One region of the Modestobacter sp. SYSU DS0290 genome, then DNA from elsewhere that is predicted to be linked to it. Evidence: riboswitches for the same ligand, from Rfam matches in the RefSeq annotation. Region 1 holds a riboswitch; each other region holds the start of a gene.
What was found. A riboswitch is a leader RNA that binds a small molecule or an ion and turns the genes downstream of it on or off. The one in region 1 is predicted to bind thiamine pyrophosphate.
Positions count from the first base shown of each region.

Region 2: it holds a riboswitch for thiamine pyrophosphate, as region 1 does, so the genes downstream of both, thiC (phosphomethylpyrimidine synthase ThiC) here and ACI795_RS05025 (purine-cytosine permease family protein) in region 1, are expected to answer to the same signal.
Region 3: it holds a riboswitch for thiamine pyrophosphate, as region 1 does, so the genes downstream of both, thiM (hydroxyethylthiazole kinase) here and ACI795_RS05025 (purine-cytosine permease family protein) in region 1, are expected to answer to the same signal.
Region 4: it holds a riboswitch for thiamine pyrophosphate, as region 1 does, so the genes downstream of both, ACI795_RS11015 (alcohol dehydrogenase catalytic domain-containing protein) here and ACI795_RS05025 (purine-cytosine permease family protein) in region 1, are expected to answer to the same signal.

Region 1 covers NZ_JBJHAI010000003.1:113,846-118,932, reverse strand. Annotated here, with positions in the region: gene ACI795_RS05045 (DUF6297 family protein) at 1-721, opposite strand, end outside; gene ACI795_RS05040 (ABC transporter ATP-binding protein) at 725-1,408, opposite strand; gene ACI795_RS05035 (TenA family protein) at 1,410-2,042, opposite strand; gene ACI795_RS05030 (thiaminase II/PqqC family protein) at 2,039-2,653, opposite strand; TPP riboswitch at 2,763-2,874, shown strand; gene ACI795_RS05025 (purine-cytosine permease family protein) at 2,868-4,202, shown strand; gene thiE (thiamine phosphate synthase) at 4,199-4,819, shown strand; gene thiO (glycine oxidase ThiO) at 4,816-5,087, shown strand, end outside.
Region 2 covers NZ_JBJHAI010000005.1:41,095-46,181, forward strand. Annotated here, with positions in the region: gene ACI795_RS06665 (AAA family ATPase) at 1-665, opposite strand, end outside; gene ACI795_RS06670 (hypothetical protein) at 699-968, opposite strand; gene ACI795_RS06675 (M18 family aminopeptidase) at 1,118-2,401, shown strand; TPP riboswitch at 2,446-2,559, shown strand; gene thiC (phosphomethylpyrimidine synthase ThiC) at 2,553-4,349, shown strand; gene ACI795_RS06685 (methyl-accepting chemotaxis protein) at 4,640-5,087, shown strand, end outside.
Region 3 covers NZ_JBJHAI010000005.1:168,626-173,712, forward strand. Annotated here, with positions in the region: gene ACI795_RS07240 (LamG-like jellyroll fold domain-containing protein) at 1-583, opposite strand, end outside; gene ACI795_RS07245 (hypothetical protein) at 607-1,152, opposite strand; gene ACI795_RS07250 (GNAT family N-acetyltransferase) at 1,397-1,849, opposite strand; TPP riboswitch at 1,908-2,000, shown strand; gene thiM (hydroxyethylthiazole kinase) at 1,992-2,786, shown strand; gene thiE (thiamine phosphate synthase) at 2,786-3,445, shown strand; gene thiD (bifunctional hydroxymethylpyrimidine kinase/phosphomethylpyrimidine kinase) at 3,442-4,260, shown strand; gene ACI795_RS07270 (tetratricopeptide repeat protein) at 4,286-5,087, opposite strand, start outside.
Region 4 covers NZ_JBJHAI010000010.1:125,629-130,715, forward strand. Annotated here, with positions in the region: gene ACI795_RS11000 (acetyl-CoA C-acetyltransferase) at 1-914, opposite strand, end outside; gene ACI795_RS11005 (SDR family NAD(P)-dependent oxidoreductase) at 1,042-1,827, opposite strand; gene ACI795_RS11010 (hypothetical protein) at 2,047-2,256, shown strand; TPP riboswitch at 2,261-2,369, shown strand; gene ACI795_RS11015 (alcohol dehydrogenase catalytic domain-containing protein) at 2,360-3,370, shown strand; gene ACI795_RS11020 (MFS transporter) at 3,402-4,652, shown strand; gene ACI795_RS11025 (potassium channel family protein) at 4,656-5,087, opposite strand, start outside.

The sequences.
Region 1 (5,087 bases):
CGGCGACGACGGTGGTCGACACCAGCGGCGTCCCGGTCGGCCGCACCGCCCACCCGGTCAGCGGCCCGGCGCCGACCGCGGCCAGCACCGTCCCGGCTCCGGCGGCGCCCACCACCGCCGCGCAGGCGAGCGCACCCGCGGCGGCCGGGAGCCGGCGGCCCCGGCCGGCCGCCTGGAGCACCACCAGCAGCCCGGCGCCGGCCGCGGTGAGCAGCGCCGCGGCCGCCACCCCGACCAGCACGTCGGCCGCGGCCGGGGCGACCGGCACGGCGAGCAGCACCGGGACGACGACCACCGCGGCCGCCGTCGCCGCGATCAGCACCACCCGGACGAGCTCACCGCGCAGCAGCCCGCGCCGGTCAGCGGGCAGCGGCAGCCACCACACGGCCGCGGCCGGGGTGGCGCTGACCGGGCCCAGCCGGGCCAGCACCCAGGCCAGCCCGGCGACCACCAGCACCGCGGCGACCACGGAGGTGACCGCGCCCGGCAGCACCGCCGTCCCGGTCGCCGGGCGGGCGGCGATCTGGTCGCGGAGGCTGGAGACGGTCCCGCCGACCACCGCGACGAGGATGCCGAGCGAGGTCAGCCAGCCGACGACGTCGCCGACCAGGGTCGCCCAGCTGGTGTCGGCCCGCGCCGCGGCCGCCCGCCGGGTGACCCGGCGGACGGCGGCGCCGCTGAGCCCCGCGGTCCCGGCGACGACGGCGACGACGGCGGTCAACGCTCAGCCCTCGGACAGCGCGGCGACGGCGTCGTCCGGGGAGACCAGCGGGCACTCCTCGTCGTCGACGACCAGCACGGCGTCGGCCAGGGTGCGGAGGAACTCCGGGTCGTGGCTGGCGAACACCACCGTGGCGCCGGCGGCGACGTCGTCGCGCAGCCGGGCGGCCAGCTGCCGGCGCATCCCGGTGTCCAGCCGGCGCTCGGGCTCGTCGAGCACCAGCAGCCGGGCCGGGCGCACCAGCGCCGCGGCCAGCGCGAGCCGCCGCCGCTGCCCGGAGGAGACCGCCGAGGGCAGCGCCTCGGCCCGCCCGGCCAGCCCAAACGCCTCGACCTCCCGGGCGACGACGTCCTCAGGGTCGGCCACGCCGTGCCCGCGGGCGGTCAGCAGCAGGTGTTCCACCCCGGTGAGCGCCGGGAAGAAGGCGTCCTCGTCCAGCACGGTGGCCACCTCGGCGCGGAAGGCCGCCGAGCGCTCGTCGACCGGTTCCCCGGCGTAGCGCACCGTGCCGCCCAGCGGCGGGAGCAGCCCGACCAGGGTCTGCAGCACGGTCGACTTGCCCGCGCCGTTCGGCCCCACCAGCCCCAGCGCGGTCCCGGGCGGCACCGTGACGCTGACCGGCGCGCAGACCGGCTCGCCCTCCGCGTAGCCGACGAGCAGCTCCTCGGCCGTCAGGAGCCCTGCCACCTCAGGCACCGCTCCACGCGGCGTCGAAGAAGCCGACCTCCAGCTCCATGGCCCGGCGGTGGGCGGCCCGCACCGCGGTGAGCCGGTCCTCGGACGCGTCGGCGCACAGCCGGTCGAGCAGCCGCTCCAGGGTGGCGGCCAGCTCCTCGAACTGCGGGGCGGCGTAGGTGTCCACCCACTCCCGGTAGGGCCCGTGCGCCCGGTCGGCCAGCTGCTGGCCGAGGTGGGCGTACAGCCGCATGCACGGGGTCATCGCCGCGCAGGTCAGCGCCGGGTCCCCCCGCCCGGCGGCATCGAGGAGGAACTCCGTGTAGGCCGACGTCGCCGGTAGCGGCTGCACGTCGGCGAGGTCGATCCCCCACTGCTGCGCGTAACCGCCGTGCAGCCGCAGCTCCTCCTGCACCCCGGCCCGCAGGTCGGCGAGCACCGCGGTCACCCCGGGGTCACCGCTGCTCTCCGCACCCAGCCGGTAGGCGCGGGCGAAGGCGTCGAGGAAGAAGGCGTCCTGGGCCACGTACCCGGCGAACCGCTCCCGGGGCAGCGTGCCGTCGGCGATGCCCTGCACGAACGGGTGCGCCAGCGCAGCCGCGGCCAGATCGGCGTCGGCGGCCCACAGCTCCGCGGCGACGCTCACGCCGCGGCCCCCGCCGCCTCCATCGCCATGTCCCAGAAGGCGATCTCCGCGGTGACCACCTCGGCGAACACCGCCTCCGCGTCGGCGGCGGCCGCCGGGAACGCGTCGGCGGCCGCGGCGAGCCCGGCCACGTACCCGGCGAAGCCCGGCGCGGTCCAGTGCTCGACGAACTCCCGGTACTGCGGTGCGCCGGGGAGCGCGCCGGACCAGGCGTCGAGGTAGGTGCGCTCGATCGTCCACAGCGCGGTGAGGCCGGTCGGGACGTCGGCGCCGTCGAGCCGGGCCAGCAGCTCGGCGTAGGCGGTGGTGGCCGACCGTGTCGGCGCCTCCAGGTCCAGGCCGCGGGCTCCGGCCAGCTGCTCGAACCAGGCCAGCTCCTCGACCAGCGCGACCAGGCCCCCGGCCAGCACCGCCTGCGCCGGGCGGGGCGCGCGGGCCAGCAACCGGGCCTGGAAGCGCAGCAGGTCGGCCACGAACCGGGCGTCCTGCACCAGCCAGGTGTCGAAGGCCGCGACCGGCACGGTCCCCTCGCGCACCCCGGTCAGGAACGGGTGCGCGGTGGCAGCCCGCCAGGCGATGGGGGAACGGGACAGCAGCTCGTCGACCGGCACGGGCGGGACTCTAGCCAGACCGGCCCCCGGCAGCCGAGTTCCGGACGGCGGGGTTCCCCGGCGGCGGGTCCGCGCGCCCCGGTGGCCTAGGGTGACGGGCGTCATGGCCGATGCCATGTGCGGGAGCTCGGGCGGAACCGGGCTGAGAGGGCGGCTGAGCGCCGCCGACCGCTGGAACCTGACCGGGTAATGCCGGCGTAGGGAGCGACACCTGATGAGCACCCCCACCCACCCGTCCCCCGTGGCCGGGGACGCCCCCCTCACCCTCACCGAGGCGCCCCCGCGCACCCTCGGCCTGCGCGACTCGCTGGGCCTGTGGGGCAACCTCGGGATCAGCCTGCTGCTGCCGGTCGCCGCGGTCTACGTGGTCCTGCCCGGTCGCTCGCTCGCGGTCACGATCGGCGCCATCGTCGTCGGCGCCGTCATCGGCGCGGCCCTGCTCGGCGCCACCGCCGCGGCCGGCGCCCGCGAGCAGGTGCCGGCCATGGTGCTGCTGCGCGGCCTGCTCGGCCGGCGCAGCTCCTACCTGCCCACCGCGCTGAACCTCGTGCAGTGCATCGGCTGGGCCACCTTCGAGATCGTGATCATCGCCGAGGCCGCCTCCCGGGTGCTCGACGCCCCGCGCTGGCCCTTCGTCCTCGGCGCCGGCGTGCTGGCCACCGCCATGGCGCTGCGGCCGCTGGGCGTCGTCCGGGTGCTCGCCCGCTACGCGGTGTGGGCGGCGCTCGCCGCGCTGGTCTACCTCTACGTGCAGGTGCTCCGCGAGCCGCTCCCCGAGCTCACCGAGGGCAGCGCCACCTCGTTCTGGACGGCGGCCGACATCGTCATCGCCCTGCCGGTCTCCTGGATCCCGCTGGCTGCCGACTACAGCCGGCACGTGCGCAGCAGCCGGGCCGCCGGCGTCGGCGCGAGCGTGGGGTACGGCATCGCCACCGTCGTGATGTTCACCCTCGGCGTGCTCGCGCTGGCCGCCTACGGCAGCGCCGGCCTGGACGTCGTCGACGCCCTGCTGGCCGTGCCGCTGGGCGCGCTGGCGGTGCTGCTGCTGGTCGTCGTCGAGCTGGACGAGGCGTTCGCGAACCTGTACTCGACGGCGGTCTCCGCGCAGAACGTCGTCGCCCGGGCCGACCGGCGGGTGCTCGTCCTGGTCGTCGGCGCGGTGGCCACCGTGCTGGCGCTGACCTTCGACATCGCCGCCTACGAGCCGTTCCTCTTCCTGATCGGCGCGGTGTTCGTGCCGCTGGCCGGGGTGTTCCTGGTGGCCTACTGGCTGCTCCCCCGCGGGGCCTGGGACACCTCCGACACGGCACCCGCCCGCCTGGAGCTGCTGCTGCCGTGGGTGGCGGGCTTCATCGCCTACCAGCTCACCCTGCCCACGTACTTCGCCGGCCCGGGAGCGAGCTGGACGGCGTGGTGGACCGCGCGGCAGACCGACCTGGGCATCGACCCGGCCAACGGCTGGTCGGCGTCGCTGGTCAGCCTGGCGGTGGCCGTGCTCCTCACCCTGGTCGTGCGGGCCCCGGCGCTGCTGCGGGGGCGCCGGTCGTGACCCTGGGCCGGCTGCACGTGCTCACCGACGCCCGCGGCGGGCCGGCGGCGCTGGCCGCGGTCGAGGCCGCCGTCGCCGCCGGGGCGCCGGTCGTGCAGGTCCGCGCCAAGGGCGGCACCGACCGGGAGCTGTACGAGTTCGCCCGCGCCGTCGTGGCGGTCTGCGCCCCAGCCGGGGCGACCTGCCTGGTCAACGACCGGGTGGACGTCGCCCTGGCGGTCGGCGCCGACGGGACCCACCTGGGCGCCGGTGACCTGCCGCTGGCCGCCGCCCGCCGGGTCGCCGGCCCCGGGCACCTGCTCGGCGGCACCTGCCGCGACCCGGACCTCGCCCGCCGGCTGGTCGCCGAGGGCGCCGACTACCTCGGCGTCGGCCCCGCCTGGCCGACGACGACCAAGACCGGGCTGCCCGACGCGCTCGGCCCGGCCGGCATCGCCGAGGTCGCCGCCGCCGTCGACGTCCCGGTGGTCGCCATCGGCGGGGTCACCGCCGCGCGGGTGCCGGAGCTGCTGGCCGCCGGCGCCGCCGGGGTCGCCGTCGTGGGCGCGGTCTCCGCCGCCGCCGACCCGGCCGCCGCCACCCGGGAGTTGCTGCGGCAGCTCGGGGGCGCGCCGTGAGCCTCGACGTCGTCGTCGCCGGGGGCGGGCTCATCGGCCTGTCGGTGGCCTGGCGGTCCGCGCAGCGCGGGCTGTCGGTCACCGTCGTGGACGACGCACCCGGCGCGGGGGCCTCCGCCGCGGCCGCCGGGATGCTCGCCCCGGTCACCGAGGCCGCCTACGGCGAGGAGGCGCTGCTGCGGTTGTGCGTGGCGTCGCTGCAGCGCTACCCGGCCTTCGTCGCCGAGCTGGAGCAGGTCACCGGCCTGCCGGTGGAGCTGCGCACCGC
Region 2 (5,087 bases), on a different contig from region 1:
TGGCGAGCCAGTGACTCGGTCACCTCCGGCAGCCGGCGGCGCAGGATCGCCACCTCGCGTTCGAAGTCCGGGTGTTCCAGCCAGTGGTAGAGGCAGCGGCGCTTGAGCGCGTCGTGCACCTCCCGGGTGCGGTTGGAGGTGAGCACGACCAGCGGTGGCGTCTCCGCGCGGATGGTGCCCAGCTCGGGCACCGAGATGGTGAAGTCGCTGAGCACCTCGAGCAGGAAGGCCTCGAACTCGTCGTCGGCCCGGTCGACCTCGTCGACGAGCAGCACCGACGGGGAGCCCTCCAGCGCCTGCAGCAGCGGGCGGGCCAGCAGGAACCGCCGGTCGTAGAGCCCGGCCTCCAGCTGCTCGGTGTCACCGGTCGCGTGCGCGGCCTCGGCGGCCCGCAGGTGCAGCAGCTGCCGGCCGAAGTCCCAGTCGTAGAGGGCGTGGCTGGCCTCCAGCCCCTCGTAGCACTGCAGCCGGTACAGCGGGCGGCCGGTGACCTCGGCCAGCGCCCGGGCCAGCGCGGTCTTGCCGACGCCGGCCTCGCCCTCCAGGAACAGCGGGCGGTGCATGACCAGCGCCAGGTACGCCGCCGTCGCCAGGCCCTCGTCCGGCAGGTACCCGGTCGACTCGAGGGCGTCGGCGAGCGCGGCGGGGTCGGTGGGCTGCGTCACGCTGCGCAGCATCTCACCGCGGACGGCGGCTGGTCACTCCTCGGCCATCGCCGGCAGGTAGTCCTCGTAGCTGGCGATCACGTCCTCCAGCTCGACGACGTCGGGGAAGTCGGCGACGTCCTGGTGCCGGCGGAGGAACCGGACCGTGCGCAGCACGACGTCCTCCTCGTCGTCGGTGCCCAGCCGGTCGAGCACCTCGGGGGTGAGCTTGAACCAGGTGGTCACGTCCTCGGCCTCGGTGGCCTGCACCACCACGTACTCGTGCTCGCCCTGGCCCTGGATCTCGATGTCGTCGTCCGCCACGGCAGTGGCTCTACCCGCCCCCGCTCGGCGAAACGCAGGCCAGGCGGGTGGCCCCCCAGGTCCGCCGGCACTGGGCCGGGCTCGCGGCGTCCACCTGGTCGAGGGTGGGCGCCGGCACCGACCCCGGTCTCCCGGGGCACGATGGGCGCATGCCGGAGACCCCGACCGACGACCTCGCCCTCGGCGACGACCTGCGCGCCTTCATCGACGCCTCCCCCTCCCCGGGGCACGCGGTGGCCGAGATGGCCCGCCGCCTGGTCGAGGCCGGGTTCACCGAGCTGGTCGAGACCGACGCCTGGGAGTTGGCGCCGGGCGGGGAGCACTTCGTCGTCCGGCACGGCAGCCTGATCGCCTTCCGGGTGGGCAGCGCGCCGTCCGCCGAGGCCGGGCTGCGGCTGGTCGGGGCGCACACCGACTCCCCCACGTTCAAGGTGCGCCCGCACTCCGACGTCCGGCAGGCCGGCTACCGGCTGGTCGGCGTCGAGCCCTACGGCGGCGGGCTGTGGCACACCTGGCTGGACCGCGAGCTGACCGTGGCCGGCAGGGTCGCGCTGCGCGGAGGGACGACGGCGCTGGTCCGGCTGCCCGGGGCGCCGCTGCGGCTGCCGTCCCTGGCGATCCACCTCGACCGCAGCGTCCGCGACGGGCTGACGCTGGATCCCCAGCGCGAACTGGTGCCGGTCTGGTCGAACGACCTCGACTACCCCGACCTGCTGGAGTGGCTCGCCACCGAGCTCAGCGCCGACCCGCTCGACGTCGTCGGGCACGACCTGGTGCTCGCCGACACCCAGCCGGCCGGGGTCACCGGCGCCGACGGCACCTGGATCGCCGCACCCCGGCTGGACAACGAGGCGAGCTGCCACGCCGGCGTGACGGCGCTGATCGCCGCGACCGGCGGCCCGCGCACCCAGCTGTTCGTCGCCAACGACCACGAGGAGGTCGGCAGCGGCTCGATGTCCGGGGCACGCGGCAGCTTCCTGGAGGACGTCGTGACCCGGCTGGTGGCCCTCACCGACGGCGGCGACGTCCAGGCGCTGCCCCGGGCGCTGGCCCGGTCGCGGCTGGTGTCGGCGGACATGGCGCACGCGGTGCACCCGACCCGGTCCGACCGGCACGAGCCGGCGCACGCCCCCGTGCTCGGCGGTGGCCCGGTGCTGAAGCTGAACGCCAACCAGGCCTACGCCACCGATGCAGCCTCCAGCGGGTGGTTCGCCGAGCGGTGCGCCGGGGCCGGGGTGCCGGTGCAGCACTTCGTCTCCCGGGCCGACCTGCCGTGCGGCTCGACGATCGGCCCGCTGACCGCGACCCGGCTGGGCATCCCCACGGTGGACGTCGGCGCCCCGATGCTCGCCATGCACTCGGCGCGGGAGCTGGCCAGCGCCCGCGACGTCCCGCTGATGGTGGCTGCGCTGACCGCCTGCTTCACCGACTGAGCCGCACTGCTGCTGGTGCTGGGCAGCAGCGCGGCCCTAGGGTGACCACGACCCGCGGGAGCCTCACGAACCGAGGCTGAGAGGGCGGCAGGACCGGCCGCTGACCGTTCGTACCTGATCCGGTTCGCACCGGCGTAGGGAGGAACCCCTGATGACTGCTGCCCCCAGCCCGTCCGAGGCCGAGAACGGCGCGTTCCCCGGCTCCCGCAAGACGTACCTCGCCGGCAGTCGCCCGGATCTGCGGGTGCCGATGCGGGAGGTCCAGCTCACCACCGGCGACAGCGTCGTCCTCTACGACACCTCCGGGCCGTACACGGACCCCGCCGTCGTGACCGACGTCCGCCGGGGCCTGCCCCGGCTGCGCGCGACCTGGATCGGCGAGCGCGGTGACACCGAGGCGTACACCGGCCGCCCCGTGCAGCCGGTGGACGACGGCCGCCGCGCCGACGACGGGCGCGACCTGGACAGCGTCTTCGCCACGGCCCACCAGCCGCGGCGAGCGCTGCCCGGACGCACGGTGACCCAGCTGGCGTACGCCCGCCGGGGCGAGGTGACCGCCGAGATGGAGTTCGTGGCGCTGCGCGAGGGCGTCCCCGTCGAGCACGTCCGCAGCGAGATCGCGCGCGGCCGCGCCGTCCTGCCGGCCAACGTGAACCACCCGGAGTCCGAGCCGATGGCGATCGGCCGCAACCTCCTGGTCAAGATCAACGCCAACATCGGCAACAGCGCGGTCGCCTCCTCCATCGAGGAGGAGGTCGCGAAGATGACCTGGGCGACCCGGTGGGGCGCGGACACGGTCATGGACCTCTCCACCGGCCGGAACATCCACACCACCCGCGAGTGGATCATCCGCAACAGCGCCGTCCCGATCGGGACGGTGCCGATCTACCAGGCGCTGGAGAAGGTGAACGGCAAGGCCGAGGACCTGTCCTGGGAGATCTACCGGGACACCCTGGTCGAGCAGTTCGAGCAGGGCGTCGACTACGTGACCGTGCACGCCGGGGTGCTGCTGCGGTACGTGCCGCTGGCCGCCGGGCGCAAGACCGGGATCGTGTCCCGCGGCGGGTCGATCATGGCGGCGTGGTGCCTGGCGCACCACGAGGAGAACTTCCTCTACACGCACTTCCGCGAGATGTGCGAGCTGATGGCCGCCTACGACGTGACGTTCTCCCTCGGCGACGGGCTGCGCCCCGGCTGCATCGCCGACGCCAACGACGAGGCCCAGTTCAGCGAGCTGCGCACGCTCGGCGAGCTCACGAAGATCGCCTGGGAGCACGACGTGCAGGTGATGGTCGAGGGGCCGGGGCACGTCCCGATGCACAAGATCAAGGAGAACATGGACCTCCAGCTGGAGGTCTGCGACGAGGCGCCGTTCTACACCCTGGGCCCGCTGACCACCGATGTCGCGCCCGGCTACGACCACATCACCAGCGCGATCGGCGCGGCGATGATCGGCTGGTACGGGACGGCGATGCTCTGCTACGTCACGCCCAAGGAGCACCTCGGCCTGCCGGACCGGGACGACGTCAAGGACGGCGTCATCACCTACAAGATCGCCGCGCACGCCGCAGACCTGGCCAAGGGGCACCCCGGTGCCCAGGCCTGGGACGACGCACTGTCCGATGCCCGGTTCGAGTTCCGCTGGGAGGACCAGTTCAACCTCTCGCTCGACCCGACCACGGCCCGGGAGATGCACGACGAGACGCTGCCGGCGCCGGCGGCGAAGACGGCGCACTTCTGCTCGATGTGCGGACCGCACTTCTGCTCGATGCGGATCAGCCAGGACGTGCGCGCCTACGCCGCCCGGAAGGGGCTGGACGACGCGGAGGCGCTGCGGGCCGGGATGGCGGAGAAGTCCGCCCAGTTCCGCGACGAGGGCGGGCGGGTGTACCTGCCGGTGACCGAGCTGGCGCAGACGGTGGCACCAGGGGAGCCGACGCACTCCTGACCGTCCCTGCACCGGTAGCGGACGAGCCGGTGGCCGACGGTCCGACGGGCCAGGCCGCCCCGAGGGCCGGAGGTGGGCGGAACCAGCGGGGGCGCGGCCCCGTCCAACGGCTCGCGCAGCTCGCTGGACGGGAGCCCACCCCACGACGCCCCACGTCGACTAGGCGATCCGCGGCGCCGCTCACCGGAGTTTCTCCACGAAGATCACCGGTCCTCCTCAACAGCGCGGTCACCGCGTCGAAGCAACAGGTATTGCCCCCGAGGGTCGGGGCGTGGGACGAGGAGCGAGTGATGAGCGACCGCAGCGCGGAGACCGACGAAGGGGTCACCGGACCACGTCCGGGCACGTCCTTGGGCCGGTGGTGGGCCGACCGTGGCGTGAAGACCAAGATCTTGGCGGCGGTGGCGGTCCCGTCCGTGGCGGCAGCGGCCATCGGTGTCATGGGTATCCAGTCGATGTGGGACGCGACGGCGAAGTCACAGGCGCTCTACGAGGACAACCTGCAGGGCGTGGCTGCAGCCGGGGACATGAACCGCCGCATCCAGGACATGCGCGTCCTCGCCCGGGACACCGTGCTGGCCCCGACCCCGGAGGAGACCCGAGCCGACATCGCCCAGCTCGACGAGGTGCGCGCGGAGTTCGACACGTTCGTGCAGGACTACACCGCCGGTGGGCTCGGGGAGCGTCGGCAGGAGGTGCTGGACCACCTGATCGCCTCGGTCGACCGGTACGAGCAGT
Region 3 (5,087 bases), on a different contig from region 1:
TGAGGGCACCCCGAGCGGTTCGTCGGGCTGGCCGGCCGAGCCGGCGCGGCGTCCTGCCGTCCGGCCGACCGTCGGAGCGTCCCGGGGCACCCCGGTGCAGCTGTGCCAGCCCGGCCAGCCCGGCCAGCGCGAGGACCGTGCCCGCCACCGGCAGCCACCGTCCCTGGGCGGCCCAGAGCACCGGGAGCCCGAGGTCGGGCAGCCGCAGCACCCCGACGCCGTGCACCGCCGAGGGCATCACCAGCGAGCCGTCCGGCTGCGGGTTCGCGTCGCCCTGCAGCCGCAGGCCACCGTCCTCCACCGCCAGCAGCCGGTGCAGCCGCAGCGCGCCCGGGATGTCGGGGTCGTCGACGAGCAGCACCTGCCCGGGCTGGACCGAGGCCACGTCCACCGGCCGGACCAGTGCCACGTCGCCGGGCTGCACGCCCGGTGCCATGGAGCCGGAGAGCACCACGGTGGACTGCCAGCCGGCCACGGCCGGCGCCACCGAGACGAGGACGAGCAGCACCAGGGTGCCCAGCACGGTGCGCGCCAGGACCGTGCCGGCGAGCGCCGTGCGGCTCTGCCGCCAGGTGGCGGTCACCGGCGTGACATCCGGGGAGGCACTCATCGGGACTGGGCCTCCCAGACGAAGGTCACCGTCGCCGACCCGCCCTGCACCCTGCCCGGGCTGTTGACCGGGAGGGTGTAGGTGATCTCGTAGGTCCGCTGGTCGCCGGCCGGGTCGCCCGACGTCGTCCAGTCGCCCCGGCCGTCGGCCCACCGGTCCGCGGGGAAGGCGGCCAGCGTTCCGTCGTACACCGACGCGTTCGAGCGGAAGCCCGCGCAGTCGGCGTACCCGCCGCCGGTGCCGATCCGGACCGTGAGCCTCAGGGCGTCGGCCAGGCCGTTGGAGTCCGAACGTCCGGTGACGTACATGCGGACGCTCGCCGGCACGGTGCCGGTGGAGGTCACCGTGATGCACCGGGTGCCGGTGCCTCCTCGCTTCAGGTCCGGGATCGTGAACATGGTGCCGCCGGCGTCGTCGGACAGGACCACTGTCCCGGTGCTCACGGTGGGCAGCGCGAGGGCGCCGGTGGTGACGGTGAACCCCGCGTAGGCCGACTGCCACACCAGGGCGGTGGCGAGCACCAGCGCACCGGCCGCGGACATGACCGCCCCCCGTCGCGTCGCGCGACGGCTGGGACGGCGGGGCGTCACCTTCGTCATGCCTGGCTCTCCGGGGCTCCGGGAGGACGGCCGCTCCGGTCACCCCCTGCGGGCCCGAGGCTAGGACCGGGGCGACCGGCGCCGGAAGACCACCCGTCACGGTGCCACTCCACTGGGTGACTGGTCGGGCGGCCATCGGGGCGGCCTGGTGACGCGGTGTCGGCCAGGCCGCCGACTCCACCCCTGCTCAGCCCGGCGCCGCCGGCAGCCGCATCGGCAGGTGCAGGATGCCGTCCTCGTCGTAGTCCGGACCCGACCGGCGGAAGCCGAAGCGCTCGTACCAGCTCTCCAGGTACGCCTGGGCGCCGATGTCGATCGTGCGACCGTCGCACAGCTCGATGCCGCGGCGGATCAGGTCGGCCGACAGCCCGCGGCCACGCGCGCCCACGGCAGTGGCCACCCGGCCGATGGCGCGGTCCTCACCGTTGTGCAGCACCCGGATCGTGGCCAGCACCGTGCCGTCGTCGGCGGCGAACCAGAGGTGCTCGGTGGTCGGCTCGGTGTCGCGGCCGTCGAGCTCCGGATAGGGGCAGGCCTGCTCGACGACGAAGACGTCGACCCGCAGCCGGAGGATCCCGTAGAGCTCGGCCGGTGTCAGCTCGGCGAACGGTGCCTGACGCAGGCGGGGTGTGGCGGTCACCGACCCATGGTCGCAAGCCGCTCCCCGCCGGGTGGCCGCGGTGCGGTGTTAGCGTCGCTGTCCTGACACGGGGTGTCCCGCCGGGACTGAGAACACACCCGTCGAACCTGCTCCAGTTCGCACTGGCGAAGGGATGTCACGCGTGGACGCCAGTTCCCTGCGCACCGCCCGCGAGGCGCTGCGCGACACCGCACCCCTGGTGCACTGCCTCACCAACACCGTGGTCCAGGCGATCACCGCCAACGCGCTGCTCGCCGTGGGCGCGGCCCCGGCGATGGTCGACGACCCGGCCGAGGCCGGCGAGTTCGCCGCCGTCGCCTCCGCGGTGCTGGTCAACGTCGGCACCGTCTCCCAGCGCACGGCCGACGCGATGCGCCTGGCCGCCCGGGCCGCGGGCGAGGCGGGCACTCCGTGGGTGCTCGACCCGGTCGCCGTCGGCGGACTCGGGTTCCGCACCGCGCTCGCCGCCGACCTGGTGGAGCTGCGACCCACCGTGGTCCGCGGCAACGCCTCCGAGGTGCTCGCCCTGGCCGGGGCCGGCGCGGGTGGCCGTGGGGTGGACAGCACCGCCGACCCGGACGACGCGGTGGAGGTCGCCGCGACGCTGGCCCGGCGCACCGGCGGCGTGGTCGCGGTCAGCGGGCCGGTGGACGTCGTCACCGACGGCGAGCGGACGCTGCGCGTCGGCGGTGGTTCGGCACTGCTCACCCGGACGACCGGCGCCGGCTGCGCCCTGGGGGCGCTCACCGCCGCCTACGTCGCCGCCACCGGCGACCCGCTGCTGGGCACCGTCGCCGCCCACGCGCACGTGGCGCTGGCCGCCGAGGTCGCCGCCGACCTCGCCGACGGGCCGGGCACCTTCGCCCCGCAGTGGCTGGACGCCCTCGACGCCATCGACGGCGAGGCGCTCAGCCGCGCCGACGTCCGCACCGCCTGATGCGGCGGGCGTTCGACCCCACCCTCTACCTGGTCACCGACACGCTGCTCTGCGCGCCGCGGTCGGTGCCGGAGGTGGTGGCGGCCGCGGTCGCCGGCGGGGTGACCGCGGTGCAGGTGCGGGACAAGACCGCGAGCCGGCGCGACCTGCTGGCGCTCACCCGCGCGGTGCAGCAGGTCCTCCCGCCGGAGGTGGCGCTGGTGGTCAACGACGCCGTCGACGTGGCGCTGATCGCCGGCGCCGACGGGGTGCACGTCGGGCAGGACGACCTGCCGGCCACCGAGGTGCGGGCGTTGCTCGGCCCGGACGCCGTCCTCGGTGTCTCCGTGGGGGACGACGCCGACCTCACGGAGGTGCTCGCGCTGCCGCGGGGGACCGTGGACCTGGTCGGGCTGAGCCCGGTGTGGGCCACCCCGACCAAGCCCGACGCCGGCACCGGGCTCGGGCTGGCCGGCACCCGCGCACTCGCCGCCCGGGCGCACGCCGGCGGGGTGGCCGCCGTCGCGATCGGTGGCATCTCCGCCGCGAACGCCGCCCAGGTCGCCGCCACCGGGGTCGACGGGGTCTGTGTCGTCTCCGAGATCTGCGCCGCCGCCGACCCCGCGGCCGCCGCCCACGCACTGCGCACCACCCTGACCCGGGAGCTGATCGACCGATGACCGCCGCCGTCGCCCTCACCGTCGCCGGCTCCGACCCCAGCGGCGGGGCCGGCATCCAGGCCGATCTGAAGACCTTCAGCGCGCTGGGCACCTACGGCACCGCGGTGCTCACCGCGCTCACCGCGCAGAACACCCGCGGCGTCACCGGCGTGCACGGCGTCCCGGCGGAGTTCGTCGGGGAGCAGCTGCGCACCCTGTTCGCCGACGTGACGGTGCACGCCACCAAGCTCGGCATGCTCGGCACCGCGGAGGTGGTCCGCGAGGTGGCCGCCGCGCTGGCCGAGCGGCCGGGCGGTCCGGTGGTCTGCGACCCGGTGATGGTGGCGACCAGCGGGGACCGGCTGATCTCGGAGGAGGCGGTCGCCGCCGTGCGCACCGACCTGCTGCCGGTCAGCGACCTGATCACCCCGAACGTGCCGGAGGCCGCGGCGCTGCTGGACGTCGCGCCGGCCACCACGGTGGACGAGCTGCCGGAGCAGGCACGGGCGCTGCTGGCGCTGGGCCCGGCCGCGGTGCTACTCAAGGGTGGGCACCTGGGCGGGGACGAGAGCGTCGACGTGCTGGTCACCGCCGACCGCGTGGTCGAGACCCGGCGCCCGCGGGTGGTGACGACGTCGACCCACGGCACCGGCTGCACGCTCTCCTCGGCGCTGGCAGCGCTGGCCGCCCAGGAGCGGCAGGCGGGACGGCCGGTGGACTGGGCGCCCCTGGTCGACCGGGCCCGGGACTACCTGCAGGCCGCGCTGACCGCGGGGGAGACGCTCGGAGTCGGCTCCGGGCACGGCCCGGTGCACCACTTCGCCGGCTGGTGGTGAGCCTGCCGGTGGCGGACCGGGGGACTCAGCCCTCCGCGTCCAGCAGCTGACGCAGCACCCGGGCGGCCAGCTGGTCGCCCCCCTCGGCGCCGCGCAGCAGCTGCTCGATCGCACCGTCGACGTCGCCCTGGTCCAGCAGCAGGACCCCGAGGTCGTGGTGGCAGTGCAGGTCACCGCCGTCGATGCCGGCCCGGTAGGCGGCCGCGGCGGCGACCGGGTGGTCGAACTCCTCGGCGAGCAGGGTGCCCAGCGGGCGCCAGCTCTCCTCCTCGCCGCGCAGCGCGCCCGCCTCCAGGACGCTCCGCGCCTCCTCCAGCCGCCCGGCGGTGCGCAGCAGGTCGGCCAGGTCGACCCGGGTGGAGGGGTGCAGGTCGGCGCCCGCGCGCAGCTCGTCCTCGAGCGCGGGATCGCGCGTCTCGTCCCAGCGCCAGCACGCCAGCACGGCCCGGGCGGAGGGGTCGCCACCGTCGGCGGCGCGCTGCATCCACGCCTGCGCTGCGGTCAGCTCGCCGTCCTCACGCAGTGACCAGGCCAGCTGCACGGCGGCGTCCAGGTCGCCGAGTTCCGCGCCGCGGCGGAACGTCGTCCGCGCCTCCTCGCGCAGCCCCTGCTCCAGCTGGGCGGCACCCAGCGTGGCCCAGGCCCCGCGGTCGCCGGCGGCCAGTGCCTCGCGGGCCGCCTCCTCGGCGTCGGCCCACCGTTCCACGTGCAACAACGCGATCGCCAGGTTGAGCCAGGCGTCGTCCTCACCGTCGGCCGCGGCCCGCTGGTAGGCCTGCACGGCCTCGTCCCAGCGGCGCAGCTCGGCCAGGCTGTTGCCCAGGTTG
Region 4 (5,087 bases), on a different contig from region 1:
GTGGCCGGCACCGGGCCGATGCCCATCGTCTCCGGCGGCACGCCGGCCACCGACCAGCCGACCAGCCGGACGAAGGGCTCCCAGCCGCGCCGATCGGCCTCGGCCCGGGTGGTGACGACGCACGCCGCGGCGCCGTCGTTCTGCCCGGAGGCGTTGCCGGCGGTGACCGTCGCCTCGGGGTCGACCCGGCCCATCACCGGACGGAGCTTCGCCAGGTCCTCCATGGTGGTGTCCGGCCGGGGGTGCTCGTCGTCGAGGACGACGCGGGCGGGGGTCTTGCGCGTGCCCGGCACCTCGACGCCGATGATCTCGTCCTCGAACCGGCCCTCGCGGATCGCGGCGCCCGCCGCCTGCTGCGAGCGGAGTGCCCAGGCGTCCTGCTCCAGCCGGTCGATGCCGTGCTCGCGGCGCACGTTCTCCGCGGTCTCCAGCATGCCACCGGGCACCGGGTGGTCGACGCCGCCGGCGGTCTCGCGGGCGCGGGCGAGGCGGTCGTGCAGCATCACGCCGTCACCCTTGGCGCCGGTGCGCAGCCCGAGTGCGTAGTGCTCGACGTTGCTCATCGACTCCACGCCGCCGGCGATCACCACCTTCCCGGCGCCGGAGGCCACCTGCATGGCCGCGTAGATGACCGCCTGCAGCCCGGACCCGCAGCGCCGGTCGATCTGCAGCCCCGGCACCTGGACCCCCAGCCCCGCGTCGAGCGCGGCGATGCGGCCGATGGCGGGGTTCTCACCGCTGGGGTTGCAGTGGCCGAGCACGACGTCGTCGACCTCGCCCTCGGCCAAGCCGGTCCGCTCGGCGATGGCCCGCAGCGCGGTGGCGGCGAGCTGGTTGGCGCTCAGGCCGGCGAAGACGCCGCCCATGCGGCCGACGGGCGTGCGCACCGGGGAACAGATGACGACGTCGTCCATGCACTCACTGTGCCAGCCCACCCCCGTGCCGGCGCTGCGTCGGCCTCCGCTCAGCGGAAGCCCGGACCGGACGACGCCCGTCCCGGCGGACCGGGAGGGGCGCCGTGCGGAGCGGTCGGGCGGGAGGTCAGTCGCGCGGCTTGGCCATCGCCTCGTGCGCGGAGGTCTTGAAGGCATCCGGCAGGACCTTGTTCATCGCGCCCTGCGCCTTGGTCATCAGCGAGGCGGCGACGACCTGCTTCTCGCCCTTCATCATCGCCTCGAAGCCCTGCTCGGCGACCTCGGCGGCGCCGTCCTTGGGGCCCTTGCCCATGGCGGTGTCCTCCAGGTCGGCCCGCCGGAAGAAGTCGGTGTCCGTCGGGCCGGGCATCAGCGAGGTGATGGTGACGGCGGAGTCCTTGAGCTCCTGCTGCACGGCCTCGGTCAGCGACTGGACGAAGGACTTCGAGGCGTTGTACACCGGCTGGTAGGCCCCGGGCATGGTGGCGGCGATCGAGGAGGTCACCAACACCCGGCCCTCGTTGCGGCCGGTCATCTCCACCAGCACCAGCTTCAGCAGGGCGGCGGTGGAGACGACGTTGAGCTGCATGACCTCGAGGTCGTCGGCCCAGTCGGTGTCGACGAAGGCGCCGCCGCGACCGACGCCGGCGTTGAGCGCGGCGGCGTGCAGCGGCCGCCCGAGGCCCTGGACCCGGGTCCACAGCTGCTCGATGCCCTCCGGGGTGCGGAGGTCCGCCTGGACGGGGATCACCTCGGTGCCCTCGGCGCGCACCTTCGCCGCAGCGGTGTCGATGGTGTGGTCCTCGGCGTTCACCACGACGTCGTAGCCGTGCTGGGCGAACTGCTTGGCGAGCTCCAGCCCGATGCCGCTGGAGGCACCGGTGACCAGGGCGAGCGGCTTGGTCTCAGTCATGGGCGTGCGGATACCCCGGCCCGGTGGAACGGAACCGTGCGCCGGGCAGGCCAGCTCGTCGGCTCAGGTCAGCAGTGCCCGATGCACGACCCGTGCAGCTCATCGGTCGCCAGCGCGTCCAGTGCCGAGCCCGACCGCACCGCGAGCGGACACTCCGGGTCATCGGCAGGGAGTCCGGCCACCACGTTCGGCGGCAGGGGCGCCCGGCAGACTGCGCGGGTGACCGAAGCGACGACCCCGGTGATCTGCTCGGGCAAGGGCTGCACCCACCCCGCCCGCTGGCGGCTGGTCTGGAACAACCCGAAGCTGCACACGCCGGACCGGGAGAAGGTCTGGACGGCGTGCGACGACCACCGCGAGCCGCTCTCGCACCACCTGGCGATCCGCTCGTTCCTGCGCCGCGTCGAGCCCTTCGGGCACGCCGGGTAGGTTCTGCGCTGCACACGGGAGCCCGGGCGCGGGCTGAGACGGCGGACGATCCCCGCCGACCGTCCAACCTGATCCGGTTCGTACCGGCGGAGGGAGCTGCCCGATGCTCGCTGCCCGTTTCCACGCGGCACACCAGCCACTGGCCCTGGACGACGTCCCGGTGCCCGAGCCCGGCCCGGACGAGGTGCGCGTGCGCATCGGCGCCGCCGGGGTCTGCGGCACCGAACTGCACTTCACCGACGGGCTGTACGCGCCGGCGAAGACCCCGATGACGCTGGGCCACGAGGCCGCCGGCACGGTCGAGGCGGTCGGCTCCGCGGTCACCGGGTGGGCCCCGGGCGACCGGGTGGCCGTCTACTACTACCTCTTCTGCGGCGCGTGCCGCTGGTGCCTGCGCGGCCGGCAGAACCTCTGCCTGGCACCCCGGGGCGTGCTCGCCTTCGCCGCCGACGGCGCCTTCGCCGAGCAGCTCGTCGTCCCGGCGCACTGCCTGGTGCGGCTGCCCGACGAGCTGTCGTTCGCGGCGGCCGCGCCGCTGTGCTGCGCCGGCACGACCGCGGTGCACGCGCTGACCGAGGCCGCCGTCGAGCCGGGCGATCTGCTGGTGGTCATGGGCAGCGGTGGAGTGGGGCTGGCCGCGGTGCAGGAGGCCCGGCGCCGGGGCGCCACCGTCGTCGCGGTCAGCCGGGACGACGCCCGCCGCGCCGCCGCCCGCGCGGCCGGGGCGACGGCAGCGGTCTCCCCCGCCGACCTGGCCGACACCGTGACCCGGCTCTCCGGGGGCCAGGGCGCCGACGTCGTCGTGGAGCTGGCCGGCGTGACCGCCACGCTGGAGCTGTCCACCGCGGTGCTGGGCCGGCGCGGCCGGCTGGTCCTGGTCGGCTACAGCGCCGACTCCCTCACCGTGAGCCCGCTGGCGATGGTCGTGGCCGAGCAGCGGGTGCTCTCCAGCGTGGGCAACACCCTGGCCGAACTGGAGCAGGCGGTGGCCCTGGCCGCGGCCGGCCAGCTCGCTCCCCCGGTGGCCGGCACGCTGCCGTTGAGCCAGGTCAACGACGCGCTGGAGCGGCTGCGCGCCGGCGACGTCGCCGGCCGGCTGGTGCTCACGCCATAACGGTCGGGGGGCCGTGTCAGGATCGCTCCTCGTGCGACGCCACCGCGGGGAGACCGCACTGCCCCGCGAGGTCGGCGTCCTCGCCATCGTCGCCTTCGTCGTCGCGCTGGGCTTCGGCGTGGTCGCGCCGGCGATCCCGCTGTTCGCCCGGTCCTACGGGGTGGGGACGACGGCGGTCGGCTTCGCGATCAGCGCGTTCGCCTTCTTCCGGTTCGTCTCCGCGTTCGCCGGTGGCTCGCTGGTCGAGCGGATCGGCGAGCGGGTGGTGCTGGCGGCCGGGCTGCTGATCGTCGCGGTCACCACCGGCGCGGCCGGGCTCGCCGGCAGCTACCCGGTGTTCGTCGCGCTGCGCGCGGCCGGCGGGGTGGGCAGCGCGATGTTCACCGTGGCCGCGCTGTCGCTGCTGCTGCGCACCGCCCCGCCCGCCCAGCGCGGCCGGGCCGCGGCCACCTACCAGGGCGGCTTCATCCTCGGCGGCATCGCCGGTCCGGGCGCCGGCGGCTTCCTCGCCGAGGTCTCCCCACGGCTGCCGTTCTTCGTCTACGCCGGCTTCCTGCTGGTCGCCGGGGCGGTCGCGCTGGTCCTGCTGCGGACCCCCACGCGACCGGCAGTCGAGGTGCCGGCCGCGCCGGTGGCCTCCGGCGTCGACCAGGGCGGCGGAGCCGACACGGCGGCCGCCCCCGGCGTGGAGGCGCCCAGCGGAGGCCTCCGGGCGGCGCTGCGCTCGCGGGCCTACCTGGCCGCGCTGGTGGCCAACCTCGGCGTGGGCTGGGTGCTGTTCGGGGTGCGCAACTCGCTGGTGCCGCTGTACGTGACCGAGGAGCTCGGCAAGACGGTCGCCTGGGCCGGTGCCGGGCTGCTGGCCGGGTCGGTGGCCCAGGCGGTCGGCCTGCTGCGCGCCGGGGCGCTCGCCGACCGCTGGGGCCGCCGCCCTTCGCTGGTCCTCGGCTCGGCCCTGGCCACCGCGTCGCTCGCCGTGCTGGTGCTGCCGCCGGCGACGGGTGCGTTCCTGCTCTCCATGGCCAGCTTCGGCCTGGCCGCCTCGCTGCTGGCCAGCGTGCCGGCCGCGGTGGTGGGCGATGTGAGCCCGGCCCGCAGCGGGCAGGTGGTCGCGGTGTTCCAGATGGTCGCCGACCTGGGGGCGGTCTGCGGGCCGCTGGTCGCCGGCTGGCTGACCGACGCCCTCTCCTACCAGTGGGCCTTCGGGGTGAGCACCGCCGTCCTCGCGCTCGGCTTGGTCATGGCGCTGGCGATGCCGCGCACCATCCGCGCGGTGAGCTGATCCTCAGCCCGGGCGGACCACCCGGTGCCCGTGGTCGGCCGCGTAGGCCTCGAGCACCTCGTCCACCCCTGCGCCCACGTGCAGGAACCGCTCGTCCAGGATCCCGGCGAAGTCCTCCACCGCCAGACCGAGCAGTTCCCCCGCGACCCGGACGTCCTGGCGGGGTGCCTCCCGCGCGGCGTCGCGGAACTCCAGGGCCGTGCCGAGCATGGCCGCCAGGGACGCTTCCTCCACCCCGTCGCGGAAGTAGTAGGTCTCGGAGTACTGGGTCAGGTCCACCCGGACCTGCACGAGATCACCGGCCAGGCCCTCCAGCACCGGCGCGGCGAGCTGCCCCTGCGGGTCGCCGGTGAAGCGGGCGGCCCGCACCCGGCGCAGCCCGGCGAGCCGCAGCGCCAGCACACGGCGCCGGACCAGGGCCGGATAGATCTGCAG